DNA from 2 places in the Kitasatospora sp. NPDC051853 genome. Region 1 is predicted to be linked to the other one. Evidence: riboswitches for the same ligand, from Rfam matches in the RefSeq annotation. Region 1 holds a riboswitch; the other holds the start of a gene.
What was found. Region 1 has a riboswitch for cyclic di-AMP ahead of ACIA8O_RS01495 (hypothetical protein). Riboswitches for the same ligand answer to the same signal wherever they lie in the genome.
Positions count from the first base shown of each region.

Region 2: it holds a riboswitch for cyclic di-AMP, as region 1 does, so the genes downstream of both, ACIA8O_RS20325 (transglycosylase family protein) here and ACIA8O_RS01495 (hypothetical protein) in region 1, are expected to answer to the same signal.

Region 1 is NZ_JBITBY010000001.1:313,870-321,679, reverse strand. Features, by position in the region: gene ACIA8O_RS01500 (hypothetical protein) at 91-1,950, opposite strand; gene ACIA8O_RS01495 (hypothetical protein) at 2,285-3,670, opposite strand; cyclic di-AMP (ydaO/yuaA leader) riboswitch at 3,709-3,841, opposite strand; gene ACIA8O_RS01490 (GNAT family N-acetyltransferase) at 4,042-4,476, opposite strand; gene ACIA8O_RS01485 (HAD family hydrolase) at 4,484-5,122, opposite strand; gene ACIA8O_RS01480 (dTDP-glucose 4,6-dehydratase) at 5,104-6,102, opposite strand; gene ACIA8O_RS01475 (aspartate aminotransferase family protein) at 6,116-7,408, opposite strand; gene ACIA8O_RS01470 (hypothetical protein) at 7,568-7,810, opposite strand, start outside.
Region 2 is NZ_JBITBY010000006.1:480,281-488,090, reverse strand. Features, by position in the region: gene ACIA8O_RS20355 (TetR/AcrR family transcriptional regulator) at 1-207, shown strand, start outside; gene ACIA8O_RS20350 (helix-turn-helix domain-containing protein) at 291-1,157, opposite strand; gene ACIA8O_RS20345 (ATP-binding protein) at 1,579-2,118, shown strand; gene ACIA8O_RS20340 (DUF397 domain-containing protein) at 2,268-2,507, opposite strand; gene ACIA8O_RS20335 (sirohydrochlorin chelatase) at 2,849-3,709, shown strand; gene ACIA8O_RS20330 (hypothetical protein) at 3,792-5,897, opposite strand; cyclic di-AMP (ydaO/yuaA leader) riboswitch at 6,089-6,289, shown strand; gene ACIA8O_RS20325 (transglycosylase family protein) at 6,276-7,436, shown strand; gene ACIA8O_RS20320 (hypothetical protein) at 7,503-7,703, shown strand.

The DNA.
Region 1 (7,810 bases):
CCGCCGCACGGCGGGGTGCGGGGCCCGAGCTGTTCTCGGGCCCCGCACCCCGGCCGGTGTCCGCTCCCCTGACGAGGGGTCAGCGGGCGGTCAGCCGTTGGCGATGGTCAGGGTGAAGCTCTCCGTTCCACAGGCGCTGGTGGAGCCGTTGTGGCTGCTGTCGCCGCCGTAGACGACCTTCCAGCGGTACACGTCACCGTTGGCCGTCGCCACGCCGAACGTCGAGTTCGTGGTGGTGGCGCTGCCGTTGGTGAGGGTCACCGTCTGGCTGTAGACGGCGGCCTTGCTGCAGTCGGTGTCGTTCGGACCGTACAGCGAGAAGGTGACGCTGCCGGTCGGGGTCCCGCTCGCGGAGCTCACGGTCGCGCTGTCCTGCGGGAAGACCTGCTGGGTGGTGGCGATGCTGGTGCTCGCCGTCACGACCAGGATCTCGGTGGTGCAGACACTGGTGGCGCCCAGGTTGTTGACGTCACCGCTGTAGACGGCCTGCCAGTAGAAGGTGCCGGGGGTGGCGAAGGTCAGGGCGTCGGAGTCGGTGACGACGGCGTTGGTGACGGGCTTGGTGCCCGCGTCACGCGCGCCGGCCGAGCACTTGTCGTCGGTGAAGACGGTGTAGGTGACCGTGCCGCCCGCGGTGGCGGTCGCGCCGCTCAGGGTGGCCGAGTCGTGGACCGCCGTACCGGTGGTGGCCGTCGACGCCGAGAGCAGGGTCGCGATGGTGGGTGCCTTCGGGTTGATCACGCTCGATTCGTTGGGATCGCCGCAGGCCGTGGTGGCGGCGGAGTTGTTGTTGTCACCGCTGTAGCTCGCGGTCCAGTAGTACGTGCCGGCGGTGGCCGGCTTGAAGTTGCCCGAGCCGTAGTCGCCGGGGCCGCTGACGGTGACGGCCGGCAGGCCGGTGTTCACCTCGGTGGCGCAGAGCGCGTCGCTGTACAGGTGGAAGGTGATGGTTCCGCCCGCGGTGGCGGCCGCCCCGGCGAGCGTGGCGGTGTCGGAGATGTTGTCACCGATGCTCACGTTGGTCACCGCGTTGGTGGTCAGCGAGGTGCAGTTGCTGATCTGCACCTGCTCCGGCGCGACGAAGTCCTTGAGCTCCGAGCTGAAGGAGTCGGAGGAGCGGGACTTCAGGTACGCGGAGCCGAAGGTGGTGCAGCTGCCGCCGGACGGGAAGATGGCGTCGAAGTCGATGGCCGCCTCGCCGAAGGTGTACGGGTCCAGCTGGGGGTTGCCGAGGCCTCCGGTCTCCGCCGCCGGGATGGTGCTGGTGTTGACCGTCCCCAGGGCGTCGGCGTTCGCGCCGCCGCTGATGACCGTCGGGGGCTGGCTCCACGCTCCGGCCGCCGTCCAGGTCTGGATGGAGATGGTCGGTACGGTGCCGCCCTTGGAGAGGTCGTAGGTGATCAGCTTGTCGCCCGCGGTCCGCAGCGGTGTCTTCGGTGTCACGCCCTTGCCGTTGTCGGCGCAGTTGGTGGGCACGGCCGCGGGGTTGCAGAACTTCTGGTTCAGCTCGAAGTCCATGTTCGTCGTGCCCTGGGGGTTGTTCACCCGGGTCCAGAACAGTTCGAGGAACTTGCCGTTGGGGGTGGTCTCCTTGAAGACGCCGAACTGCTTCAGGTCACTCTTGTTCGGCGGGATGGAACCGTCCACGATCGTGGGGTTCGGGTTGTCCTCGGCGGTGCCCTTGCCGAACGAGTCGTCGCCCGCACCGGTCGCCAGGTCCGCCTTCGCCAGGACTCCGTTCCGCAGCTCCCACCCCGTGTTGGCCGCGTTGCGCTGGAGCCAGTCGACGCAGTCCTGGTCGTCGACCTTCAGGTTGCCGTTGGCGTCGATCTCGAAGTTGCTCTGGGACAGGACGTTCGACGTCGTACACGCGGGATTGCTCGCGGCGGTCGCCGTCGTGTCGATCCTCGCCGGGATGGCTATCGCGGCGGTGAAGACGGCGGCGAGCACCGCTGTTCCGACTGGATGTCTGCTCCTCATGTCACTACACGTCTTTTCGACGAGGGCTCACCGCGCGCGGGGCCTCCTCGCCTCCGATCGGTCACGGAGAGTGGTACCGGGCAACGAACTGCCCGTACCCCTGACAGAGCGTCCGACATCAGGGCCGGAGGGCTGAAAACCCATCCCTACCGGCCGGTTCGGCATCGACCCCGTGCGCTTCTCCCGATCCAATGGTCAGACCACCCTAGCTCAATTGTGACAATCTGTCACCAATCTCCGCCGTGCCCCTTCATGCCCGTGGCCCGCTCCCCGGCGACGGGGAGCGGGCCACGGGTGGTCGGGATCAGCCCTGGAGCGCCGTGTTGAGCGTCTGCCAGAGCGGCTTGGTGCTGTAGGGGATCATGTCCTCGGCGTAGTACCACCAGAAGTGGCCGCCGACGTAGTACGGCAGGTCGATCTTCAGGCCGTAGTAGTACGTCAGCATCGACTGGGCCGCCGCCTGGGTGCCGCTGGTCGCGGCGTCGGGCAGGCCGATCTCACCGAAGGCGAGCTTGGCGTTCGGGTAGAGGGCGTGCAGCTGCTGGAAGTACGAGGTCCACGTGGCCGCACTGGGGCGGATGTTGTTGCACTGGCCCTCGTAGTAGCTGAGCGTCACGTAGTCCAGGCCGTTGCGCATGTCCTCCGGCACGTACTGCTTGGTGAAGGTCAGCGGGTCGAGCTCGGAGGGGCCGTTGCCGCAGCCGATGTCGTAGTAGAGGGTCAGCGCGCTGCGCTTGCCGGCCGCCTCGACCTGCCGGTAGGCATCGGTGATCTTCGTCGAGACGTCGGCGTAGCTGCCCAGCCAGTTGCCGTTGACCTCGTTGCCGATCTCCCAGAGGTCGACCTTGTCGCCGAAGGCCTTCAGGTACTGGGCGACGCGGTCGTGGTAGGCCTGGGCCGAGAAGTTCTTGACGTACTCCGAGTCCAGGATCTCGCCCATCAGGTAACTGACCGGCTGGAGTTGGTCGACCGCCTCGGTGTAGGAGCTCGGGCCCTCGGTCTCGTCGAAGACGATCCGGGTGGTCGGGGTCCGGGCGAGGTGGCGCGAGGCGTCGACGATGGCGGAGAGCTTGGAGACGTCGTCGACGGTGACCCCGTAGAGGGGGTCCGGCAGCGCGCGCATGCCGGCGGGCACGGTGGGCGTCGGGGACGGCGTGGGACTCGGGCTCGGCGTGGGCGTCGGCGTGGGCGTCGGGGACGGCGTGACCGTGGGGGACGGCGTGGGCGTCGGCGTCGGGCTCGGCGTGGGAGTCGGGCTCGGCGTCGGCGTGGGCGTGGGCGTCGGGGACGGCGTGGGAGTCGGCGTAGGCGTCGGAGCCTGGCCGACGGTCAGCGTGTGCCCGGGGAGGTTGTGCCAGCGGCCGTCCGGACCACGCCAGCGGCCGAACTCCGTGTAGGTACCGGCCGGGAGGTCCAGCGCGCCGGTGGTGACGGTGGTCCCGCCCGGGCAGATCCGGACGTTGCGGGCCGCGCCCGGGAAGTCCAGTCGGCGGCCGGCCGCGTCGCGGACGGCGACCCCGAGGCTGTCCGCGGTGAAGCAGCGCGAGGAGTGCACGGCGAGCGAGGCCGTGACCGAGGGGCCCGCGACCGCCGGGGCCGGGGTGATCCGGTCCTCGACCACGGTCGGGCCGCTGGCGGACGCCTGGGTGCTGACCAGGAGCGGGATGGCGAGCAGGCCGGCTGCGGCCACCGCGCCGACCCTGACAGGTGTGGCGGAAAAGCGCATGGACAGGTCCTCTGCGACGCCTGCGAGGTGAGCTGTCGGGTTCGGGCCGGAGGTACGGCCCGGCCGGCTGTGGGCGCGGCTTCACCCCGAGCCCGCGGCCACCGCGGAACGCACGTGCGCGGGCGGAGGCAGCAGGCGGCTGACCTGGTTCCCCCGCTCCCGTCCGTGTCCGTGCTCGAGTGACCGCCGGCGGGTGGACGGGATTCGGCGCCCCACCGGAGGGGCCCGCGCGGAGCGGGCGACTCGGAGCAGGCTAAGCAGCTGACCCGGTACCGACAAGTCAGCTCGGGGCGCTGTAGCGCAACTCACAGGGGCGGGTCCGGCGGGTCCGGGGTTCAGGCCGTCCAGTGCCGGGAGCGCAGGCCGGCCGGGGTGGCGCGGAAGCCGCAGGCGCCCTCGTAGAAGTCGACGTGTTCGGGGTCGTAGTCCACGTGCACCCAGTCGCAGCCGGCCCGGAAGGCCTCCTCGGTGACCTCGTCCACCAGGCGCTTGCCGATGCCCAGGCGTTGGTACGCGGGGTGGACGGCGGTGTCCAGCACGAAGGCGTGCTTGCCGCCGTCCCACACCGCGTGCACGAAGCCGACCAGCCGGTCGGAGTCGAAGGCGCCGATCCAGGTGAGGCTGTGCCGCTCCAGGCGGCTGGCCCACGGGGTGACGGTGGTCTCCCCGTCCGGGAGGTCCGTGGCGTCCGGGCTGAAAGCCCGTTCGTGCAGTGCGGACAGCTCCTTGTCGTCGACCCCGAACCGGACCTTCAACTCGACCTCGGTCACGCCGATTTCACCTTTTCTGCTCCGAACGTGCTTCCAGCAACCGGGCGATCCCCGCAGCGAGGGCCTCCGGTGTGTCCGCGAGCAGCGTACCGATTCCCAAGCGCCCGGCCGCGCCGGTGACTTCGGGGTTGTCGTCGATCAGGACGGCCCGCTCCAGTGTCCGGCCGCAGCGCTCGGCGACCGCGGCGAAGAACTCCGCCGTGGGCTTGACCCGCCCGACCCGCCAGGAGGAGGCGACCACGTCGAACCTGCCCAGGTGGCCGTGGGCGCGGTCCTTGACGGCGTCCCAGTGCTCGGCCTCGTTGTTGGCCAGTACCAGCAGCAGGTCGGGCCGGTGGCGGCGGAGTTCGGCGATGGCGGCGAAGGCACCCGGACGGGGGACCACGCAGTCCCGGTAGAGGGCGTCCAGCCACTGCGGGTCCACCCGCAGGCCGGTCGGCGCCCCGGCCGCGACCAGCGCCTCGGTCAACACGTCGTGGACGTGGGCCCGGCCGACCTCGTAGGCGGCGTCCCGGGCGTCCAGCTCGGCCAGGAGCCGTGCGGGGTCCGCGTGGTGACGCTCCGCCAGCCGCTCCAGGAAGTCGGTCTCCTCGGTGACGTTGTTGAAGATGACGCCCCCGGCGTCCATCAGGATCGTGTCGGCCACACCCGCTCCACGTTCTCGCGCATCCACTCCAGGTTGGCGGCCAGCCCGGCCGCGAGGTCGTACTTGGCGGCCCAGCCGGTGGTGCGGGTCAGCTTGGCCGGGTCGGCCTGGAGCTTCATCACCTCGCCGGGGCGGGGCGGACCGTACCGGACCTCGCTGCGGGAGCCCGTGAGTTCGACCACCAGGCGGGCGGTTTCGGTCACGCTGTGGTCCACCCCGGTGCCGATGTTGTAGGCCTCGCCGGTGCCGGGGAGCCGGCCGAGGGCGAGGAAGGCCTCGACGGTGTCGGCCACGTAGGTGAGGTCGCGGGTCTGCGCGCCGGTGCCGTTGATGGTGATCGGCTCGCCGCGCAGGGCCTTGGCGAGGAAGAGCGGGACCGCGTCGTAGACGTGCCGGGGGCCGTAGCAGTTGAACGGCCGGACGATGGTCAGCGGCGTGCCGTAGGTGTGGTGGTAGGACCAGGCGAGCCGGTCGCAGGCCACCTTGGAGGCGGCGTACGGGGTGGCCGGCATCAGCGGGTGCTGTTCGGTGATGGCGTCGGGCTGGGTGCCGTAGACCTCGCTGGAGCTGGTCACCAGCAGGTGCTCGGGGCCGCTCAGCCGGGCGGCCTCCAGCACGTTGAGGGTGGAGCCGAGGTTGGTCTGCACCACGCTGGCGGGCTGCTCCAGCGAGGCGGGGACGTAGGCGTCGGCGGCCAGGTGGAACCAGGTGGCGGCCTCCAGTCCGCTGAGCACCGTGACGGCCGAGGGGCCGGCCAGGTCCAGGTGGACCAGGCGGTGCAGGGCCGCGACGGCGGGGGCGGGGAGGTTGCGCAGGCGGTTGGTGACCTGGGTGCCGGAGACCCGGCGGACCACGGCGGTGACCTGGGCGCCGAGGCCGACCAGGGCCTCGGTGAGGTGCGAGCCGACGAAGCCGTCGGCCCCGGTGACCAGGACCGGGCGGTCGGCCCAGTACCGCTCGGGCGGTTCGGTGGACGACATCAGGTGGGGTGCCTCACTCGCTCGCAGGGATGCGGGACAGCGCCGTGCGGGCCGCCTCCGCCAGGAAGCCGATCTCCTCGGACGTACTGGTCAGCGGCGGGGCGATGATGACCCCTTCGCCGCTGCCGTCCGGGTTGAAGCCGTTGAACGGGTAGAGCAGCAGCCCGGCCTCACGGCCGTGGGCCAGTGCGGCCCGTTGGCCGCCGGGCACCAGCTCCACCGCGTGGAAGTACCCCACCCCCCGGGTCCGGACCACGGCCGGCAGGTCTGCCAACCTCCGGACGGCGGAGGTCAGTTCGCCGCCACGCAGCACCCCGGCCTCGAGTGCTCCGAGGTCCTGGAGCACATCGAGCACCGCGAGGCCGACGGCGGCCTGGAGCGGGCTGGCCGACATGGTGCCCATCAGCGGGAGCGGGCGCCCCGAGGAGCGCAGCGCCTCCGTCCCCGCCTCGTCGACCAGGACGGCCGAGAGCGGCAGGTACCCGGCGGACAGGCCCTTGGCCAGCACCACGAGGTCGGCGGCGCCGCCGGGGTCGTGGTCGGCGCCGAGCGGCAGGCCGGTCCGGCCGAGGCCGGTGAGCACCTCGTCGTGGATCACCAGCACGCCGTGCTCGTGGCAGAGCCGGCGCAGCGCGGAGAGGTAGCCCGGCGGGGGCGTGTAGGCGCCGCCGGTGGTGCCGTTGACCGGTTCGACCAGGACGGCCGCGACGGTCTCGGGGCCGCGCTCCAGGATGGCGTCGCGCACGGCCGACACGCACTCGGCGCGGCAGTGCCCGTACGGGCAGCCGCGGTGGTGGCCGGGGTAGGGCGGGTCGAAGGCGGGGCCGAGGCCCAGCGCGTCGACGGGCTCGGGGCGGCGGCGCCGGTGGCCGGAGAGGCCGAGGGCCAGCGCGCTGTTGCCGTGGTAGCCGAGGGTGGCGGTCAGGACGTGGTGGCGGCCGGTCTCGCCCCGGGCACGCTGGATCGACTTGGCGTAGCTGACGGCCAGTTCGACGGCGGCGGTGCCCGAGCAGGCCAGGCTGACGCCGTCCCCGGCCCGTCCCACGGCGGCGCCGAGCCGGACGGCCAGCTCCTCCTGCAGGGCCGGCCGCAGGGCGCCGGGCGAGGCGTAGGTGGCGACGGCGGCCTGACGGGTCATCGCCTCCAGCACGTGCGGGTGGGCGTGCCCGATGTTGACGCAGACCAGGCCGCTGGCCGCGTCGAGCAGCCGGCCGCCGTCGGCGGTGTGCACCCAGGCGCCCTCGGCGTGGGTGTAGTCGACCGGCGGGACGGGTTGGAAGGTGGACAGCAACACGGACTTGCTCACGGTGGGGGTCTCCTTCCGGCCGGCGCGGACCGGCGGCTGATCGGGGGCGGGGCCCGTACGACGGCGGGCGTCAGCGGCAACGGCAGCGGCAACGGCTGCGACTGCGGCTGCGGCAACGGCCGGGACGGAGCACCTCCCCGCCCCGGGCGCCGTTCGGTCTCAGACCAGCGCGTGCCAGGCCGGCGCGGGCCGGCCGCTGAGCAGGAGCAGCGCCTGGTGGGCGAACATGCTGCTCCAGCTGTTGCTGTGGGCCTCCTCCGCCCGGGGCCAGTAGAGGACGGCTGACCGCCCGTCAGGATGCGTGGTGGTGCTGGCGGCCAGTGCCTCCGCCGCGGCGCTCAGGCCCTTGGGCTCCAGCCCGAGCAGCAGGGCCAGCCGGATGGCCTGGGAGAGCACGTCGGA
Region 2 (7,810 bases), on a different contig from region 1:
TGGGGCTCGGCCGATCCGGTGGCCGAACACGCGGTGCTGCGCAGCGCGTTGATGGGCGGGGTGATCGGGCTGCTGCTGCCGGGCGCGGCGGTCTCGCTGCCGCCGATCCGGGCGGACCTGTTCTACCGCTACGGCCTGGCCTGGGAGTTGGGCCGGCCGCCGGTGCCCGAGGCGCCGCCGCGCACGCAGCCGCCGACCCGGGTCTGAGCCGGGCCGACGGCTGACGGTCTGTCAGGAATGCGTCAGGGCAACGGACATGGTGATGCCCGGGCCACCGGCGCCGGAGCGGATCAGTTGCCGGTGAGTATCCGGGTGAGCAGGTCCTTGGTCTGCTCGGGCGTCAGGCTGTCCACGCACAGGCGCTCCATCACCTGGACGTAGGCGTCGACGTCGTCGCGCTTGTCGAGGTAGAGGGCGCTGGTGAGCTGCTCCAGGTAGACCACGTCCGCCAGGTCCTGCTCGGGGAAGCGCAGGATGGAGAACGCACCGCTCTCCCCCGCGTGCGCGCCGAAGCGGAACGGCATCACCTGGATCACCACGTTGGCCTGCTCCGACACGTCGAGCAGGTACTGGACCTGAGCGCGCATCACCTTCGGGCCGCCGACCGGGCGGCGCAGCGCGGCCTCGTCGATCACCGCCCACAGGCGCGGGCCGGGCCCGTCGCTGAGCAGCTTCTGACGGCGCATCCGGAGACTGAGGCGGCGCTCCAGCTCCTCCTCGGTGATCACCGGGCGGGTCTGCGAGAAGACCGCGCGGGCGTACTCCTCGCACTGCAGCAGACCGGGGATGAACTGCACCTCGTAGGTGCGGATCTGGGCGGCCGCCTCCTCCAGACCGACGTAGGTCTGGAACCAGCCGGGCAGCACGTCGTTGAAGCTGTGCCACCAGCCGGACTTGTTGGCCTCGCGGACCAGGCCGAGCAACGCCTCGCGCTCGGCGCCGTCGTCCACCCCGTAGAGGCTGAGCAGGTCGGCGACATCGCGCTCCTTGAAGGAGACGCGGCCGAGCTCCATGCGGCTGATCTTCGACTCCGAGGCCCGGATCTGGTAGCCGGCGTCCTCGCGCGTGATCCCCCGGGACTCCCGGAGCCGGCGGAGCTGCGAGCCGAGCAGGATCCGGCGCACCATCGAACCGCCACCGGGCTGGACTGTGGTCATTGCCGTCAAAACCTCCGCCGTGAGCAAACAGCGCACAGTCTGCCATCAGTTGAGCGCTCTGGGTGCCGGTACTGACTGATCAATCTGCCAGTTCTGCTCCGACCCTCCCAGGATGCACGTGCATCCGGCGCTTGCATATGCCAAAGGTGCGACTGCACGTGAATCGACTCTTGCATCCGCACTGTGCGCACGGGACCATGGTGCACGTGCACCTGCACACCCCTGGCACCCCCGCGGGCACCGTGTCGACGTCCCCACGCGCGATTCCGCACACGCCTCCGGCCGCGCCCCCGCGTGGCCGGATCGCCGTGCGCGGACGTGGTTCGTCGGCCCGGTGGCCGCGCGGCCGAGCGAGTCGGAGGTGACCGGCATGACCCCGGTGGGTCCCGCCGTGTCCGCCCCCTTATGGGAGGAGCTCTTCATGAGCACCGGTACGGCCATCGCGGCCGACCCGCACGTGGTCAGCTGCACCCTCGCTCCCCGCTTCGAGGCCGTGCGGACGGCCCGGGAGTTCGCCAGGGAGACCCTGCACGGCTGGGGCCTCGCTCCCCTCTTCGACGACATCGCCCTGGTGGCCTCGGAGTTGGTCACCAACGCCCTGCGGCACGCCCTGCTGCAGCGACCTGACGCCGCGTCAGCGGTCCGGCTGCCCGTGCAGCCCGGTCCCGACCGTACCGTGGAGCCGCGGGCGGACGCGCGCCTTCTGCCGATCCGAATAAGCCTGGTGCACCGCTCGCCCCAGGTGGTCTGTGCCGTCAGCGACCCGAGCAGCCAGGGCCCGGTGGCCCGCGAGCCCGACTTCGTCGCCGAGTCCGGCCGGGGCCTGCACCTGGTGGACTCCTTCAGCCGCTCCTGGGGCTGGCACCCGCTGGCCGGCGCCGGCAAGGTGGTCTGGGCCGTCTTCGAGGCCGACACCGTGGCACCCGCCGCCACTCCCGGCCGTCACCGGCGCTCCGCCTGACGGTCCGCCAGGCCACCCCGCCGCCGCCACGGCGGGGTTCCACGACGGGGCGCGGGCAGTCACAACGGGGCGCGGGACGGCCCCGGACACGACGAAAGGCCGCCGCGATCCCCTCGCGACGGCCCCGGTGGCCCCGGCCCGACGGACTGTCAGCCCGCCAGGTGGTCGAACTCCCCGTCCTTCGCGCCGAGCAGCAGCGCCGCTATCTCCGCGCGGGTGTAGACGAGCGCCGGTCCGTCCGGGAAGCGGGAGTTGCGCATCGCGACGTCACCACCCGGCAGGGCCGCGAACTCCACGCAGTTCCCCTGCGAGTTGCTGTGGCGGCTCTTCTGCCAGACCACACCTTCGAGGTCCGCGGAAGGCATGCCGTTGTACGTGGTGTTCTGCATGGTGGATTCTCCCCGACGTGACAGGCGTTCGCCTCACTTGACGTGATGATAGCTCCAGTGCACGTGCATCAGCACGAGTGTTTGCGCGTGCACCGAGCGGGGCATGCATCAGTCAGCAGGCGCGCTCGCCAAGCGAGTTGACGCCCCGTATCAGGACAAACGCGGGCCAATCGTGGACATACCGATGACTGCGCGTACTCGAACTCCAGCGGGTTGTCGATCTTCGGGGGTTTCGCGAGATGGCTCACGGTCCGTCACCTCTGTCGGATTGTGACGCCGATCACTGTCCGGACTCCGGCCCGGCTGTGGCCGGTGGGGGGAGATGTCCTACGATCTCCGCCATGAGCACAGCAGCCATCCCGGGCCCGGCACTGCCCGTACGTACTCCAGGCTCCCGTGCGCGGGGGCGCCACCGCCGTCCCGAGCGGCCGGAGATCCCGGCGGGTTCGCCGACGCTGGTGCTGGCCGTTCCGGCCACCGCCGGGCCGGAGGCCCGCCCCGTGGTCGAGGAACTGCTCTCGATCGTGCGCGGCGAGCAGCCGGGCATCGAGGCCACCGCCGCCTACCTCGACGGCGCCCAGGACGACTCCTCCCCCACCGTGGCCGAGCTGCTCGCCCGGGCCGCCGAGGCCGGGCTGCCCGCCCCCGTGCTGGTGCCCCTCCTCCCGGGCCCGCACGGCTTCCTGACCGGCCTTCACGAGCTGGCCGCCGAGCACGGCGCCACCGTGACCGACGTGCTCGGCCCGCACCCGCTGCTGGCCGAGGCCGTCCACGTCCGCCTCTCCGAGGCCGGGCTGGCCCGGGCCGACCGGGCCCGGCTGTTCGCCATCGCGACCGCCGCCGACGGCATCGTGCTCACCACCGCCGGTGGAGAGGACGCCGCCCAGGCCGCCGAGATCACCGGCGTGCTGCTGGCCGCCCGCCTGGCCGTCCCGGTGGTCGGCGCCGCCCTCGACGTGCCCGGCTCGGTGCTGGCCGCCGTCAACCACCTCAAGGCGACCGGGTCCCAGCGCCCGGCGCTGGCCCCGCTGGTGATCGGCCCCGAGGCCGACCCGGAGCTGCTGGCGACCGCCGCCGAGGAGGCCGGCTGCCCGAGCGCCGCTCCGCTCGGTGCCTACCCGGCCGTCGGCCAGCTGATCGCCTCGGCCTACCTGGCGGCGCTCCCGCAGCCCGTCCTCGAGGAGCAGGAGGCCGGGGCCTGACGCTCCGCCACCCGGCAACGCGACGGGGCCCCGTACGGTGCGGAACCGTACGGGGCCCTTGCGCGTCCACATCCGCGTGGACTCAGGAGACGGGCGCCGCGTCCCGCAGCGCGATCCTCGGGGTGACCACCGCGCGCGGCGGCACGGCGCTGGTGGTCGGGGTCGGCGCGCCCGAGAGGTGGATCTCCTGGGCCTCGTTCGCCCCCGCCCTGCGCAGCACCACCCGCTTCGGGGTGGGCAGCTTCGGGTCGAGCCAGAGCTCGGTGCCACTGAACTCGCAGTCCAGGATGGCGATGTCCTCCGGCGCCCCGCCGTCCACCGCGCGCAGCGCCACCCCGGCCTTGCGGTATCCGGTGAACTTGCTGCGCGTCACCTGGACGGTCTCGCCCGGGAGTTGGTGGAGCGCGGTGGAGACCGCGTAGTCCGACTGCCCGGCCGCGTCGATCAGCAGGCCGTCGAAGACGGTGCCCTTGTCCCGGCCGAGCGCGTGGATCGCCACTCCCCCGGCCGCGTTGCCGTAGAGGACGGTGCCGTTGTAGTCGAAGTCGTTCAGGTAGGCGCCGTGCTCGATGCCCCAGCCGCCGTTGTGGTAGGCCACGAACTGGCCGACGGTGTGGTGGAACTCGGCGTTCAGCCAGACGAAGATGCCGTTCTCCAGGTTGTTGTGGGCCAGGCAGCGCTCGAAGGTCCACACCCCCTCGCTGGTCTCCGGCCACTCGTAGCCGGAGGCGCCGTTGGCGCCCTGGACGCCGACCGCCACGCAGTCCCGGGCCACTCCGCCCTTGCCCGCGCCGAGGCTGAAGCCGGTCAGCCGGTAGCCGCGCGGGTTGGGGTCGAACTGGGTACGGGAGGCCACGCAGCTGTCGTAGGTGATGTCGTGCGAGGGGCCCTGCGGGGTCCGGGTGTCCAGCGGGCCGTCCCACCAGTAGGCGTCCTCCCAGGTCTGGTGGGCGATGCAGGAGCGGAAGGTGATGCCGTGGCAGTTGTGCGGCACGAAGGCGTGACTGCCGGTGTCCCGGACCACCACGCCCTCCACCACGGTGCCCCGGGTGGTGTCGCCCAGCATGTGGAAGTGCAGCCCGTACCGGCCGAGCACCGGCTCGGTGACCGGCTTGCCGGCCCACTTCTCCTTGCCCGCGGAGCGCGGGCCCATCCAGCGCAGGGCCGCGTAGCGGACGTCGGCGCGCTGGTTGCTGGTGATGTGGACGTGGGCGCGGCCCTTCTCGGTGCCCTCGACCCGGACGTTGCGGGTCAGGTTGAGCACCTCGGCGCCGACGCTCACCCCGCCGCCGGTGGTGACCTTGGGGTGGGCGTACTTGAGCGGGCCGTCCAGGCTGACGGTGGATCCGTTGACGGCGGTGACGGTGCGGTGGTCGTAGCGCTCGGAGAAGCCCTCGGCGTCGGGGGTGCCGGTCGGGGTGACGGCGAGCTCGTCGCCGACCTGCCAGCCGGCCGGGGCGGCGGCCAGCCTGATGCTGGTGTCACCGGCCTTCAGCGGGCCGGCCGCGCGGACCCAGGCGGTGCGCTTGGCGCCCGCCAGGCGGAGCCGGCCGGAGCCGGTGACCCAGAGGCCGGTGTCGCTCTCCACCAGGGCCATCCCGCCGCCCTGGAAGCGCCCCTCGTTGACCGAGGGGAAGCGGACGGCGTGCACGGTGGCGGCGTCCCGCGGGGCGAGGGTGAGCGCGCCGCGGACCTCGACGTTGCCGTGGGCGGTCAGCGAAACCGGGCGATCCGGGGCAAAAGTGAGCGAACCTGACGGTTCGACCAGGAGCGAAGCGACCGTCACGTCGCCGTCCAGCAGCACGTGGTCGGTGATCCGCACCGCCGTGCCGGGGCCGGGCGCGGCGCCGCCGCCCCAGCCGGCCGGGTCGGACCAGTTCCGCGGCCGCACCGTCTCGCCGGGCGAGGGCAGTGCGGAGGCGGACTCGGTCGGCGAGGCCGAGGGCGTGGCGGACGGGATGTCAGAGGGGCCGGGCGACGCACCGTGCGCGTGCGAAGCTTCGGTCGGTGGCGGCGGCTTCGCCGCCGAGGGGGCGTCAGGACCACTGCCCGAGCGCCGGACCACCTCCTCCACCCCGACCGCCGCCAGGGCCGTCCCGATCGCCAGGCCGATGAGGAGCTTCCGGCGACTGACCTTTGCCGATCCACTGTCCGCCGGGCCCGACTGGGGCCCTCTCGCGTGCCGCATGACCCGAAGCATAGGCAAATCCCTTTCGCCGCAAGGAATTTGAACAGAATCGATCGGAACCGACATCCGGATCGACAGCTTCCGGTTCATGAAGAGTCGGTAAAGAAACCATGATCGGCATCACAGGGGTTTGCGGTTTCAACTTAACTCTGCCTAACGTGACGCCCTGTTCGTGGCCACACGGACCCAGCCCCTCCGGAACGCCGAATCCTGCCGCCGGACGGGCCGGCAGCTCATCAGCACCACGGCAGGGGCGGGGGAACCACAGGTAAGTCGCCTGGTTTCGGTCACACATGACCGTTTTCAGGCTTGGGGTGAAGCCGCGCTCAGGCACGGCCGGGCAACTCCAGCCCGAATCCGACAGCTCACCTCGCAGGCGTGGGAGAGGAACGCGTCTTCGTGCTGTCCAGCACCACTTCCAAGCGTGCCCGCCGACTCATCGCCGCCACCGGCGTCGTGGGCATCGGCCTCACCGTCCCGACCCTCACCGCCGGCTCCGCCTCGGCCGCCCCCGTCTCCGTGTGGGACAAGGTCGCCGCCTGCGAGTCCACCAACGACTGGTCGATCAACACCGGCAACGGCTTCTACGGCGGCCTGCAGTTCACCTCCAGCACCTGGGCCGAGTTCGGCGGCAAGCAGTACGCGCCGCAGGCCAACCAGGCCACCAAGGCGCAGCAGATCGCCGTCGCCGAGAAGGTGCTCGCCGTCCAGGGCCCCGGCGCCTGGCCGGTCTGCTCCGTCAAGGCGGGCCTGACCAAGGGCGGCGCCGCCGCCCAGGTCGACACCTCCACCAAGGCCCAGGCCCCGCAGGCCGCCCCGAAGGCCGCCGAGCAGCAGGCCCCGCAGCAGCAGGCCGCGCAGCCCGCCGCCACCACCGCCAAGAGCTACACCGTGGCGGCCGGGGACTGGCTCTCCACCATCGCCCAGCAGCAGAACGTCGAGGGCGGCTGGGAGAAGCTCTACGAGCTGAACAAGGCCCAGCTCCCCGAGGGCCCGGACATGATCTACCCGGGCCAGCAGCTGGTCCTGGGCAACGTCGCGGTGGCCACCCCGGCTCCGGCCCCGGCTCCGGCTCCGGCGCCGGCCCCCAAGTCCACTGCCCCGCAGTCGGGTTCCGCCTCCAGCGGCACCAAGACGGCCAAGAAGTCCGCCACCGAGCAGACCGCGACCGTCGCCACCGGCTCCAAGGCCGCCGCGATCAACTTCGCGCTCTCCAAGGTCGGCCAGGCCTACGTCTACGGCGGCAGCAGCAACGGCGGCTGGGACTGCTCCGGCCTGACCCAGGCGGCCTTCCGCCAGGCCGGGATCTCCCTGCCCCGGGTGGCCAACGACCAGGCCGACGCCGCCACCCGGGTCTCGCTGGACAACCTCCAGCCGGGCGACCTGCTGTTCTGGTCCAACAACGGCGCCAACTCCGGCGTCTACCACGTCGCCATCTACCTGGGCGGTGGCAAGTACGTCGAGGCGGCCAACCCCCGCGCCGGCGTGAAGACCGAGACCATCGCCAACTGGGCCCCCGACTTCGCGGGCCGCGTCTGACGACGGCGTGAAGCACCGCCCCCGGAGACCTGGTCGGCTCCGGGGGCGGAGCCGTATCCTGCCGCCATGGCCAAGGTCACCGTCTCCCTGGAAGCCGACTTCGCGATCGAGCTGATGCTCCTCGCCGGCACCAAGAACCCGCAGGACGCCGTCGAGCTGATCCTCCGTGACTACCTCGCACGCTCGCGCCGCACCGAGGCGCGCACCGGCGACGCCGCCGACGAGAGCCGGCTGGTCACGCCCGACCCGGCCGTCCAGGAGGGCTGACACGGAAGCGGGGGGGGGGGGGGGGGGGGGGGGGGGGCGGGCCGCGCCGGCGGGGGGGGGGCGGGCGGGGGGGGCGGGGGGGGGGGGGGGGGGGGGGGGGCCAGCGG